Regions from separate parts of the Carbonatibacter coralli genome, predicted to be linked through region 3. Evidence: riboswitches for the same ligand, from Rfam matches in the RefSeq annotation. Region 3 holds a riboswitch; each other region holds the start of a gene.
What was found. A riboswitch is a leader RNA that binds a small molecule or an ion and turns the genes downstream of it on or off. The one in region 3 is predicted to bind cobalamin.
Positions count from the first base shown of each region.

Region 1: linked by a shared signal. The riboswitch ahead of AAAH10_RS01845 (ABC transporter substrate-binding protein) and the one ahead of AAAH10_RS04235 (DUF4198 domain-containing protein) in region 3 are both predicted to bind cobalamin.
Region 2: linked by a shared signal. The riboswitch ahead of AAAH10_RS08000 (aromatic ring-hydroxylating oxygenase subunit alpha) and the one ahead of AAAH10_RS04235 (DUF4198 domain-containing protein) in region 3 are both predicted to bind cobalamin.

Region 1 is NZ_JBBUTJ010000001.1:424,473-428,931, reverse strand. Features, by position in the region: gene AAAH10_RS01850 (ABC transporter ATP-binding protein) at 1-694, opposite strand, end outside; gene AAAH10_RS01845 (ABC transporter substrate-binding protein) at 681-2,255, opposite strand; cobalamin riboswitch at 2,570-2,780, opposite strand; gene AAAH10_RS01840 (hypothetical protein) at 2,857-3,267, opposite strand; gene gor (glutathione-disulfide reductase) at 3,482-4,459, shown strand, end outside.
Region 2 is NZ_JBBUTJ010000002.1:543,127-547,585, reverse strand. Features, by position in the region: gene AAAH10_RS08010 (aminopeptidase P family protein) at 1-276, shown strand, start outside; gene AAAH10_RS08005 (DUF302 domain-containing protein) at 348-815, opposite strand; gene AAAH10_RS08000 (aromatic ring-hydroxylating oxygenase subunit alpha) at 997-2,235, opposite strand; cobalamin riboswitch at 2,357-2,553, opposite strand; gene AAAH10_RS07995 (FAD-binding oxidoreductase) at 2,761-3,846, opposite strand; gene AAAH10_RS07990 (class I SAM-dependent methyltransferase) at 4,283-4,459, shown strand, end outside.
Region 3 is NZ_JBBUTJ010000001.1:913,536-917,994, reverse strand. Features, by position in the region: gene AAAH10_RS04240 (GcvT family protein) at 1-2,062, shown strand, start outside; cobalamin riboswitch at 2,166-2,387, shown strand; gene AAAH10_RS04235 (DUF4198 domain-containing protein) at 2,606-3,394, shown strand; gene cbiM (cobalt transporter CbiM) at 3,458-4,258, shown strand; gene AAAH10_RS04225 (NikL family nickel/cobalt ECF transporter subunit) at 4,242-4,459, shown strand, end outside.

The DNA of each region.
Region 1 (4,459 bases), 490 kb from region 3:
TTGGACCAAATTCCTCGATCCGTCCCCTGTTCATGATGGCGGTTCTGTCGGCAAAGCGTGCTGCGAGAGCCAGATCGTGGGTCACAATCAGGATGGCTGTATTGTTGCGGGCTGCGAGTTCCGTAATCCTGAGCATGCAGCGCGAAGCAATGAGAGGATCAAGGGCGGAGGTTGGCTCGTCCAGAATCAGAATGTCGGGTGAGGAGACAAGTGCAAAGGCAAGCAGCAGTCTTTGTTGCATGCCCTGGCTCCACTGGTGCGGGTAACTTGATTTCAGGTCCTTGAGTTTCAGGGCTGAAAAGAGCTCGGAGATGTCCCGGGACGAAACAGACTCTGCTGCCGAACAGCGCAGGGTTTGTTCCCACTGGCTTTTCAGACGCTTGAGGGGATCAAGACCGGCCTGGGGATTCTGGGGGACAAAGGAGATTGCAGCGCGGTCCACAAGGGCAGGCTTTCGGGATGACCAGTTGTGCTTTTTCCCCTTGAATGTCAGGACACCTTCAAAGGGAGTCGCAGGCTTTGCAAGCCCCATCAGGCATTTCAGCAGACAGGATTTGCCTGCTCCCGAGCCGCCCACAATGGCGAGACACTCTCCCCGGCCAATGTCCAGGGAGATGTCATGCAGAATGGTCTGCCTGCCAATTCTGGCAGACAGACCCTCAATGGAAAGAAGGCTCGAATCAGTCTTCTGCAAGATCAAGCTCCGGCGAAGCGAGATAGGTTTCCGCAGGGTGGATGCGATAGCCGTTGACCTTGCCGTTTCCGACAGAAACCTGGGTCTTGTGGAAAACGGGGATGAGTGGCAGGTCATCGTTGATGATGGCCTGGATCTCGTCATAGAACGGCTTGCGCTTGCTGTTGTCGAACTCTGCACGCCCTTTTTCCAGAAGCTTGTCCAGCTTCGGGTTGGAATAGCCGGAGAAGTTGTAGCTGGCGGAAGAGCGGACCAGTGTGCTCGGGAAGTAATCCGGATCGCCCTGGGGAGCGGTTCCCCATGCCTGAAGATGCATCTGGATTTCACCGGCTTTGAGAGCGTCATTGTTCGCACCGAATTCACCCATGGCGATTTCGACCTGCAATCCCAGCTGCTGAAGCATCTGCTGGCTGATTTCCAGTGTCGGGCGCAGGGCGGCACGGCCTTCGTAGGAGCGGATCTTGATGACAATATCCTTGCCATCCAGTTCGCGAATTCCGTTTCCGTCGCTGTCAACAATACCTGCTTCATCAAGGAGCTGGATTGCAGCATCCTGATCATAGGGCAGGGCAAGACTGTTGTTTGACCAGGCGGCCATGGATGCCGGGAAAAGGGCCTTCGATGCAGCACCGCCAACACCGGACAGTGCGGCCCTGACAATCAGATCCCGGTCCAGCCCGAGGGACACGGCCTGGCGCAGTGTCTTGTTTGCCAGCGGACCGTCTTCGGTTCTGACCTGATAGAAGAACAGCCGGGTTGTTTCGTTGGAAAAGAGTTGCCCACTGTTTTGCTCCTTGAGAGCAGCAAAGTCAGGTTCCGCGTAGTTCGTAACCAGATCAACATCGCGGGCCTGAAGCGCCAGTGCAGCGACCGAAGGATCGCTGATGGTGTCGAACACAAGACCGTCAAGCTTTGGCTTGCCACCCCAGTAATCCCCGAAGGCGCGGGTGACATACTGTTTGTCCGGATCAGCAGAGACAAAGACGAAAGGCCCGGTTCCGATGATAGGCAGTGTTTCGTTGCCGTCTTTCAGAACGGCCGCAGAAGGTTCTGTCAAAGCCCAGAGAAAGGCCGAATTGGGGTTTGCTGTTCTGAAAACAAGCGTCTTGCTGTCCAGCACTTCAATTTCGGACAGATCCAGCAGTTTCAGCAGGCGCGGGTTGTGCGCAGGATGACCTTCCTCGGAGAGTTTTTCAAAGGAAGTCCTGACGTCTTCTGCTGTCATCGGACTGCCGTCGTGGAACTTTACATCGTCGCGGATGACGATTTTCCACTCTGTCGGTGACAGGTTTTCAAAACGGGAAGCCAGACGGGGAACCTGCTGCATGTCATAGGACAGTCCGATGAGCGTTTCCGAGACTCCGGCCCGGTTGCTCATCCAGCCATTCTGGCGGGCGCGGGGGTCAGGAACGGTGCTCTTCGGGCCAAAAGGCACGGCAACGTTCATGATCTTTTCAGCGGCAAGAACAGGGGATGTGCCCAGCCCCTCAGCAGGGGCGGCAACAGACAGGCCAAAGCCTGCTGCAGAGAGCAGAACGAATTTGAGTGCGGATTTGATCATCCATATTCTCCATGAATTTTTCGGTAAGCAGCGAGAAAATTTGTTATGTTATAACATTTCTTTTTTCAAGCGCTATTGCAGAATTTTTTCTCCTGATGAAAGAACTCTGGTTCAGGATTCGGGCATGAGGCCTGTGGTTTGGCCGCAAGGAGAGTTCGCTCACCGGCAGGGAAAGGGATTCCGAAAAACAGAGGAGACTGTTGCTGTCCTGAAAAGGACGGCAGAAAACGGGCGTTGAACGCTACAGCGCAGGGGATTCCTGCTGAACAATGGATCATAGCCTTTAGACCTCCCCCGGGCACCTCGCCGGGTTTGAGTGAACTCAAATGATGGCAGGTCTCCTGACTTGCGGGTCTAACGCGCTCCAGCCTTCCCGATTGTCTGGCAATCAGTGGTATTTCTGGTTGGCTAACCGCTTACAGTTGCGAGGGCAGTCCCGGATTTGGCGCCTGATGGCTACACCGCACCGTGTTCCCTTTTATTCGACTTGGTCTTTCTGTCGAAACCATCATCGCGATCATGCCGCACAGATGGGAAAGTGCAAGTTCAAAATTTGCTTCATGTCTGCGATAAAGTGTCATCGGCAGATGATATTCGGGTTTCAGGACCCCTTGATCCGGATCAGGACGGGATATTCTGTGCTCTGTCCAACAAAGGTTGCCCTGATGGTGTCGCCCGTTTTGAGCGTACCGAACGGCTCCGACGTCATCCGGTAGCAGGACCATCCTCCGAAGGGAGGCCACTGGGAGCAGTACTGATCGCCCTCGACGCGCCATTTTCCGATCTCTGTTGGCCGTTCTCCCTGACGGTAGACTGTTCGGCCGGAGGCTTCGAAGGTCTGATGGACAAAGCTGTCTCCCGGACGGTTGCTGGCCGTGTTCCCGGTGAGGAGCTCCTGAATGGCCTGACCGCTCAGTGAGGTTTCCTGATCGGCAGCCAGGACGGGAGCCGGGCTCAGCAGGAAAAGCAGGGCAGTCATTCCGGCATGGCGCAAAAGATGTTGGGCTTTCATTTTCAGATCTCTCCCTTTGTCATCTGGCGAAGTTTGGGCTTCAATGGTTTCGAGGTCAAGCCGCTCTGGTGATCACGGCCTCGTTAGATACATGCAAAAGACTTGATCTGTTCACTGATTGCGCTATCTCTCAGAGAACAGGACTGACTGTGTGGTAGGCAGATTCGCCAGGACGCAGATTGGACCATCAAACGACTTGAACGGAGACAACACCATGGCAACGGCAATCGAAACAGATGATTTCGACGCTCCAGAATATGATTATGACCTCTTTGTAATTGGTGGTGGCTCCGGGGGCGTTCGCGGTGCACGTATGGCTGCTGCAACCGGTGCGAAGGTTGCGCTGGCAGAGGAATATCGCTACGGCGGAACCTGCGTGATCCGGGGATGTGTTCCCAAAAAGCTCCTGTCCTATGCTGCGCATTTCCATGAGGACTTTGAGGATGCGGCCGGTTTTGGCTGGACCGTTGGTGAAAGTTCGTTTGACTGGACAACGCTGATCGCCAACAAGGACAGGGAAATTGACCGTCTGGAAGCGATCTATCAGCGCATTCTGGACAATGCCGGAGTTGAGCACATTCGCGCCCGTGCGTCGCTGATCGATCGCCATACTGTTCAGGTCGGAGACCGCACCGTGACAGCGAAATACATTCTGCTGGCACCCGGTGGTCGCGTGTCCTTCCCGCACGGCGAGGGCTGGGAGCATGCCATTTCCTCCAACGAGGCCTTCCATCTGGAAGAGCAGCCAAAGCGTGTTGTGGTTTACGGAGGCGGCTATATCGCTGTCGAGTTTGCTGCGATCTTCAACGGTCTGGGCTCCGAAGTGACGCAGGTCTATCGCGGTGATGCGCTTTTGCGCGGGTTTGACCGGGATATCCGCGAAGGCCTGGGCGAAGAGATGGCGAAAAAGGGTATCGCGCTGGAATTCAACGTGACCATTGAAAGGATCGAAAAGCTTGCAAGTGGCTTGCTGGTCCATCTCTCGGACGGGCGGACGCTGGAGACTGATGCCGTCTTTGCAGCGACAGGCCGCACGCCGAACACGGACAATCTGGGGCTGGAAAGCGTTGGTGTTGAACTGAACAAAAAGGGTGCTGTTGCCGTTGACGAGTTTTCCAGAACGTCAGTGCCGAACATCTATGCTGTTGGCGATGTAACGGACCGCATCAATCTGACGCCTGTTGCCATTCAG
Region 2 (4,459 bases), on a different contig from region 3:
GCGGAAGGCTATGGAATCAGGATCGAGAACCTTATAATCGTTCAGCCGATGTCGAAACTGGACGAGCAGGCGGCAAAGCAGGCTGACCGGACCTTTTATGGCTTTGAAACGCTGACGCTCTGTCCCATCGAGCGGGAACTGATCATGGTGGAGCTGCTGACTGTGCAGGAGCGACAGTGGCTTGATGCGTACCACAAGCGTGTGCGCGAGACGCTTGGTCAGCATCTGGAGCCTGATGTCCGGAAATGGCTCGAGGAAAAGACAGCGCCTCTGTAGAACAGCAATGTAGACATGAAAAAGCCTCTCCGATCTTTTGGAGAGGCTTTTTTGTTGCGGGATGATCAGGATTACTGTGTTGCAACGGCTTCGAGTTTTTTCATCACCCCTGTCAGCTTTTGCAGGGCTGCGTGATCGTCCTTGAGACCATGGGGATCACCGATCAGAACAGGCAGGTGGTAGGAAAGGAAAACCTGTCCGCTTTCATCTTCCCAGGCCAGGGCGCGCAGGGGCAGATCAAGTCCCATGGTCTGGGATGCCAGCATCGCCGGGGTGCCGATTTTCGGATTTCCAAAGAGGATCATTTCTGTCGGGCGGAGATCCTCGCCGACTTTCTTTGCGCCTGCTGCATGATCAACGCGGGCGAAGATTACGCCACCGCCGTTGGTGACAGCACCGGCCAGACGATCAAGGGTTTCGGTTACAGAATAATTGCTTTTCTTGGTCACAAGGGAAGACGTCATTTCATCAGCCTGGGCAGTCAAAAGGGAAAGGGACAAAAGAGCGAATGTTGCCAGAAGCGTAACGAGCTTTTTCATTGGAATGCCTCTCTGTTTCATACATTGAAGGTGCCTGTCGTTTTTTCGCATGAAAAATCAAACATGATTTGTTTCGGCAGACCAATAACAACTCTGTGTTTTCCTGTGATATTTCTGTTTTGAATACAAAAAAGGCCTGCGACGTTGCAGGCCTTTTTGTGTCTTGGTGAGCGCGGAGTGCTTATTCCGCAGCTGCTTTCAGGTGCACGCCTGTCAGGCGGTTGCGCAGCTCTGTTGTGTACCACTCAATGAACTGGATCACGCCGTCTTCCTGCTTTTTGGAATAGGGACCAGGCGTGTAGGCCGGGGAGTTGATACCGATCTGGTTTTCCTCGACGATTTGGCGGTCTTCATCGTTGGTTGCAATCCAGACCTCGGTCAGGCGTTGCAGATCGTAATCCTTGCCTTCCTCTGCGTCCTTGTTAACCAGCCATGTGGTGCGGACTTCCGTTTCTGTCGGGCTGATCGGTGTGACGCGGAACAGCAGAACATGGTCGGACAGGAAGTGGTTCCATGTGGAAGGGTAGTGGAAGAACAGCAGGCTGCCTGCGTCCTTGTAGGGCAGGGTGCCCAGTGGCTTTGTCACAGCCACTTTTGTGTCCATCGTGTAGCTTTCGCCGGACCCCAGCAGAGGCATGCGGGCCAGACGGTACTGACCGTTGGCAGAAAGGTGGAATTTCGATTTGACGCCCGCGTTTTCAAAGCGTGTGACGTGTTTCATCACGTGTTCTGCTTCCCCGCCGCCGTCAACACCAGCAACATCGGGATCGTCCGGGAAGGTGCGCGTCAGGGACGGATGGCTGCCACTGCAGTGATAGCACTCGCGGTTGTTCTCAAAAACGAGCTTCCAGTTGCCTTCTTCAATGATGGTGCTCTCATAGGCAACCTTTGCATTGTTCAGGTCGTGTGGAACCAGATAGGCGCGCGCGGTTTCGGCAAAGCTGTCGAAATCGGGGGCACGGTCTGCGAGACAGATAAAGACAATACCTTCAAGCTCACGGCAATGAACGGTTTTCAGGCCGTGATCCTTCGGGTTGAAGCTTTCATCCATGTCGCGGGCGAACAGCAGGCTGCCATCAAGTTCGTAGGTCCACTGGTGATAAGGGCAGACGAGCTTCGGGGATGAGCCCTTTGCTGCAGAGCAGATGCGGGAACCGCGGTGGCGACAGGAGTTGTGGAACGCACGAATTTGACCATCGTTGCCGCGAACGATGATGACAGAATAGGCGCCAACCTTGTGGGTGACGTAATTGCCGGCTTTCGGAATTTCGCAAGCGGCGATGGTCAGAAGCCAGTCATTGTAAAAGAAGGTTTCCAGGTCAGCCTGATAGATGTCGGCATCATTGTAGAACGCCTGCGGGAGGGAATGGCCTTCCTTGTGCTGCGTTAATGCGGCCAGTGCTTTTTGTTCGTGCAACATGTCAATGTTCTCCTGAAAAACCGCGCCCCGCGGTTTGTGTTGCTGTTTAATCTTCGAATTGGGGACAGGGTGCCGTTAAGCAGGCCAGGTGAACGTCTGGTTCTCCGCTTTCAGCAGTATTTTTTTATGCTTTAGCAAGGCTGGTTTCCGGGCTTCAGGCGGGTTCTTCGTCAAGAACCTGGGGCAGATCCTTCCCAAGGAATGACCTCAGTGGAGTTGTTCTGCCTGTCAGCCTGTTACCGTTGCGGGGGCAGCACTGGTGTCTCACCAGTTTCCCAATTCTCTGCGTTTTGCAGCACCCTGCTAAAAATGATTTTTCTTCCTCTTTGACCTTTTAAGGCCGCTTAAAAACGACCCAATCTGAAAAATCTGCGAAAGGATGAAAAAGAAAATGCAAGGTGGCTTCTTCTTGGCTTAACTGAATTTGTCTGATGGTGGAAATGGCTCACCCGTTCAGGGTTCAAAAACGATGGAAGGCCCGCAATTGCAGGCCTTCTGTCAGGGGTTGAACGCGATTTCAGCAGATCAGACTTCTACTGCAACCTTGCCGATCGGGTTGGAGCAGCAGGCCAGAATATAGCCGTTTTCGACGTCTTCGTCGCTGATGCCGCCGTTGTGGACCATGTGGACCTCGCCCTCTGTCTTTTTGACCTTGCAGGTGCCGCAAACACCGAAAGTACAGCCGGATGGAATGTTGAGGCCAGCTGCCTTTGCGGCAGCGAGAACGGTGTCTGTCTGTGTACAGGTGTGGCTGACACCGGAATTTGTAAACTCGATGACCGCTTCCTTGTCATCTTCAAGGATAACGTCGTCTGTCTCGGGTGCGTCAGCTTCGTTTTCAACAGGAGCACCAAAGCTTTCCTGATTGTAGTTGTCCATGTTGAAGCCCATGGCGATGAGCATTTCGCGGACAGCCTGCATGAAGGGATCGGGACCGCAGCAGTAAACCTCGCGCTCCAGATAGTCCTGCGCAATAAAGCCCAGAACAATCTGGTTCAGCATGCCGCGGTAGCCGGACCAGGTTCTGAAGGGATCGTCTTCTTCCACAATGAAGTGAAGTTTGATGCCCGGAACGCGTGATGCCATGTGCTCCAGATCCGAACGGGCAATGATTTCCGAGGGACGCTTGGCGCAGTTCACAAAACAGATGTCCGGGTCCTGTCCGCGGTCGAAGAGATATTTGGTCATGGACAGGGAAGGCGTTACACCGGAGCCGGCGGAGATGAAGAGGTACTTGCCTGTCGGGCGGTTTGGAAGGGTGAAGATACCCGCAGGTCCCATGGCCTTGATCCTCATGCCCGGGCGGAGGTGATCCAGCATCCAGCGTGTGCCGATACTGTCCGGCTGTGCCTTGACGGTCACGGAAAGGGACAGGGGCCGGGACGGAGAGGAGGAGATGGTGTAGGTTCTGTAAACCGTTTCACCCGGTACGGGAAGTTCAAGCGTTACAAACTGGCCCGGCTGGTATTTGAACCAGGCCCCGGATGGCGCGCGAAAGGAAAAGGTCGCTGTGTTTGGTGCTTCGGGAACAACGGCGACACACTCAAGAAGTTCGTCATCCTTCCAGGATGGTGCCTCATCAAGAGTCTCAAAGTTTTCTTGCAAACCCATGCTCATCTCTCCGGATGTATATGTGATCAATAGTCTGGAAGCCGACGTACCTGCTTCTCATCTTCGTTTTCTGATTTGTGAAAGCCTTGTGAAATTCAGGATCGCTTGAAAGCGACTTGAATTGCCTGAAAAACGTTTGGGAAGATATTTCGCTTATTGCGCGAACGTTTTGAAAAGGGTGTTTGCCCCGCTTTTCCCGGTCCGATCAATTGTGACAAATTATGAAAAAAAAGTCTGGCGAAAGGAATTTTTGTTAATCTTTTTAACCTAGGATCAGCGCTGAAATTTGCGTAATGGCAGTAATATAGTTAGAAGATAGCGGATTCGTTCTTTGTTAGTGGGTTCAAAGGCGGGATTGGTATTTAAAAAATAAATTGTGTGCCTCAGCAGAAAACAGGCAAAAATCTGGAAGGCGCATGCGGGATTTAGCGGGATCGTGTCTGTTGATGCGATCATGGGGTGTCAGGCGTTGAGTGAAAAATCAGATAAGCTGCCAGCACAAATCACCTTCATGGACAAGCTGAAGGCTTGGTGGAACGGGTATGAAATCCACGTTAAAACCCGTTCTGTCGGTGCGAAGGACAAGAGTGACGAGAAACTGCCCGTCAGCGAT
Region 3 (4,459 bases):
TCCCCTGATCAACACGGAAGGCCTGCGTTGCGCCTTCTTCGAACCTGATTCAGGCTATGTTGATCCATCGGGTGTGACCTATGCCTATGCACTGGGCGCCCGCAAGCGTGGTGCGCAGGTTCACCGCTTCACACCGGTGACAGAGACAGTCCAGCGCGAGGATGGCAGCTGGGATGTTGTCACGCCGCGCGGAACGGTTCATGCGCAGGTGGTGATCAATGTAGCTGGTCTCTGGGGGCGCGAGGTTGCCGGGCTTGGCGGGTATGAACTGCCGCTCATGACCATGGAGCACCAGTACATGGTCACGGAGACCATGCCTGAAATCGAAGCCCTTGGTGACAAGCGCATCCCTGCTGTCAGTGACTGGGATGGCGAGTACTACATGCGCCAGGAAGGCAAGGGGCTGCTGGTTGGAGCCTACGAGAAGGACGGACGATACTGGGCGGAAAAGGGCACGCCACTGGATTTTGGCCACGAGTTGCTGCCGGATGATCTGGACCGGATCATGCCCAACATCATGAACGCCATGACCCGTATCCCCGATCTGGAGCACACGGGCATCAAGAAGATGATCAACGGCCCCATGATCTGGACACCGGATGCTGCAGCGCTTTACGGGCCGGTGCCGGAGCTGGAAAACTACTATTGCTGCAACGGTATTATTCCCGGTTTCTCCCAGTCGGGTGGTCTGGGACTTATGCTGGCGCAATGGGTCATTCACGGCGAACCCGAACTGGACATGTTTGTCTGGGATGTTGCGCGTTTCGGCAGCTGGGCAGACAGGGAGTTCACCAAGGCCCGGACGCTGGATCGCTATGCACACCGCTTCAAGATCCACTATCCCTACGAGGAACGTGCGGCAGGGCGTCCCGCCCGCGTGCGCCCGCTTTATGAGCGTCAGAAGGCATTGGGCGCGGCCTTCGGTCTGAACTATGGCTGGGAACATCCCCTGTGGTTTGCGGATGAGAGCTGGCCGCGGGACGAGCAGGGGAATGTTGTGGAGACCTACGGCTTCCGCCGCCAGCCCTGGCATGAAAAGGTGGGAGAGGAGTGTAAGGCCCTGCGTGCCTCTGCGGGTCTGATCGATATCTCCAACTTTGCCAAATACGAGATCAAGGGTGCAGGGGCTGCAGACTGGCTGAATGCGATGATGGCCAACCGGGTGCCCACAGTGGATGGGCGTTCCTGCCTGACACCGTTGCTGTCCAAGCGGGGCGGGGTTGCCGGTGACTTTACCATCACCAAACTGGGCGATGATCACTTCATGATGTTCGGTTCCGGTATGGCAGAGCGCTATCATCAGCGTTATTTCAAGGCTGTTCCACGCCCTGACACCGTTTCCTTTGAAAGCAGGACGGATGCCCTGTGCGGCTTTAACCTCGCCGGACCGAATGCGCGGGAGATCATGTCCCGACTGGCTCCGCAGGAGGATTTCAGCAACGAGGCTTTCCGCTTCATGCGGTCGCGCAGGATGACCATTGCGGGCTGTGATGTTCTGGTCCTGCGGGTGTCCTTCACAGGGGATCTGGGTTACGAGATCTACATGAAGGAAGAGGATCAGGTGAAGCTCTATGATCTGATTCTGGAAAGCGGTGGTGATCTGGGTGTCCGTCCCGTCGGAAGCCGGGCGCTTTTGTCTCTGCGAATGGAGAAGGGCTATGGTTCCTGGGGACGGGAGTATTCTACAGAATACTGGCCGCATGAATCCGGTCTGGATGGTCTGATCAAAATGGACAAGGAGTTCCTGAACAGAGACTCCTTTGCCGAGCTTCAGGGCAGGGAAGCCCGTTACCGTCTTGTTCTGATGTCTGTCGAGACACCGCATGATGCGGATGCGGTTGGCGGTGAGCCGATCTTTGACAGCAAGGGTAATCATGTCGGACGTGTCACATCCGGTGGCTACGGGCACTCTGTCGGGATGTCGCTGGCGCTGGGGTATGTGAACCTTGACCAGTCCAAGCCCGGAACCGAACTGGATGTGGCGGTTCTTGGCCTGCCTCACAAGGCGACGGTTCTGGAGAAACCGCCCTTTGATGCTGAAGGCAAGCGCCTGAGAAGCTGAGGCAAAGGCGCAGATTGAGAGGAAAGGGACGCTGTGAAAACACAGTGTCCCTTTTTCGTTGTGTGGTTTGAATCAGGGCTTGCGAGTCACCACCCGGAGGTGTAAAAATCGCCGCCGTACTGGTGCTCCAGGGGTGAAGCAGCCCTGAGCTTAAAAGGGAACTCGGTTGGATTTGCCCATCAGGGAATCCGAAGCCGGGGCTGTCCCCGCAACTGTGAAGGTGAGCCAACTGTTCACAAGGCCACTTGCAAGGCTGTCTTGCAGGGAAGGCGAACAGCCAGCGATGATCCTGAGCCAGGAAACCTGCCCGTACAGCGTCACTGATTTTTCCGGACGGGGTATCCAGAAAAGCGGTTTCCGTTGTGTGACGTGCCTCAACCTGTTTTTTGAGGCCGTTGGATTTCTGCTTTGCAGGCGGGTGTGTTTGTTTGTGCCTGCCAGACTCTCTGACTGATCCCGGTTTCAGAAGACAAGCGTCAACTTTGAAACGCTTGTGCTGATTTTTGTCTGATGCACAGGCAAAACCACATCGGGATCCGAACCATGAAAAAGACTTTCCTTGCTTCCCTTTTTGCTTTTACAGCGCTCTCAACTGTGCCGGCTTCTGCACACTTCCTGCTGGTCTATACCCCTGAGACAGCGCTTGAAAAAGGTGGCGAGATCACACTGAAAATGCCTTTCACGCACCCGGCTGAGTCCGGCCATGTTATGGAAATGGTTGAGCCGGAAGAATTCTTCGTGATCAAAAAAGGCAAGAAAACCGATCTGAAGGACAAACTGTCTGTGATCGACTGGACGTCTGCCGAAAACACGAACACAGCCTATGAAGCGACTGTTCGTCTTAAAGGTCTGGGCGACAACGTTTTCGTTGTTCAGCCTGCTCCCTACTTTGAAGGCAGCGAAGACATCTATATCCAGCAGATCACCAAGTCCTACGTCAACGTTGGTGAACTGCCGACAGACTGGGATCAGCCACAGGGCCTGAAAACAGAGATCGTTCCACTGATTGCACCTTATGCAGCTGTTGCGGGCAGCACCTTCAGCGGTGTTGTTCTTTCTGAAGGCGAGCCTGTCCCTTATGCCGAGATCGAGGTCGAGTACATGAACTTCGAGCCGAACCTGGAAACAAACTCTTTCGCCAAGGACGGTGCCTGGGAAAGCACACCGGCTTTCTCTATCCGTGCTGATGCCGCCGGCGCCTTTACATTTGGTCTGCCAAAAGCGGGTCACTGGGGTTTTGCTGCTCTGGGAACAGGTCCTGATACAGAATTCGAGGGCAAGGAACTGTCCCAGGATGCTGTAATCTGGATCCAGGCAAACGAACTGAAGTAATGCGGACAGAACGGGTGTCGGGTCAGGGCCCGACACCCGGTTCTTACAAGAGGTCGAAGTCTTATGCATATTGTTGATGGCGCACTATCCAACCCGGTTCTGATTGGCGGAGCTGTTCTGGCCGCCGGTGGTCTGGCCGTCGGTCTCCGACAGGTCACGCCTGAAAATCTGCCGCGGGTGGGGGTTCTGTCCGCTGTCTTCTTTGTGGCTTCGCTAATCCATGTTCCTCTCGGATTTTCCTCTGTTCACCTGATCCTGAACGGGCTTCTGGGGGTCGTGCTTGGGTGGGCAGCCTTCCCTGCGCTCTTTGTCGCGCTGGTCCTTCAGGCTGTCTTCTTCGGTTTCGGTGGTCTGACAGTTCTGGGCGTCAATGCGCTGAACATTGCTGCGCCTGCTGTGGCAGTCTTCTATCTCTGTCGCTGGGGCATGCTGCCTGAAAACCGTGACTGGGCGCGCCGTGGTGCTGTTCTTCTTCTGCTGGGCTTTGCTGCAGCCTGTGTCTTTGCCGGGGAAGAGCTTTTTGCTCGCTATCAGACCGGGGAAACTGGCTGGTCCTTCTGGGTGAATGTTGTTGCGCTCCTGTCCTTTGCCCTGGTGATGCTGTTCGGTGCTTTCCTGTTCTATCGCGGAACCCTGAGCGAAGCGGGGATGTGGGGGTTCTTTGGCGGATCGCTGTCCATTCTGCTGACAGCACTGATGGTGGCCGGCTCGCTGGCGCTGTCGGGTGATGAATTTCTGAAGGCTGCAGAGTTTGTCGTCGTTGCGCATTTCCCTGTCATGGCGCTGGAAGGTGTGCTGACCGCTTCGACCATTCAATTGATTTACAAGGTAAAACCGGAGCTCTTCCATGTTGCGCGCTCTTGAAAACAAAATTGTGAAAATCGCTTGTGCGCTTTTGGGCAGTCTTTTGCTGTCCGTCTTTGCTATCAATGGAGCCATGGCGCACAAGGTCATTACCTCTGTTTATGCCGTTGATGATATCGTTGAGGGTGAAATCGGCTTCTCGAACGGCAAGATGGCTGAAAACGTCCTGGTAGAGATCTTTGGCGAGAACGGTGAAAAGCT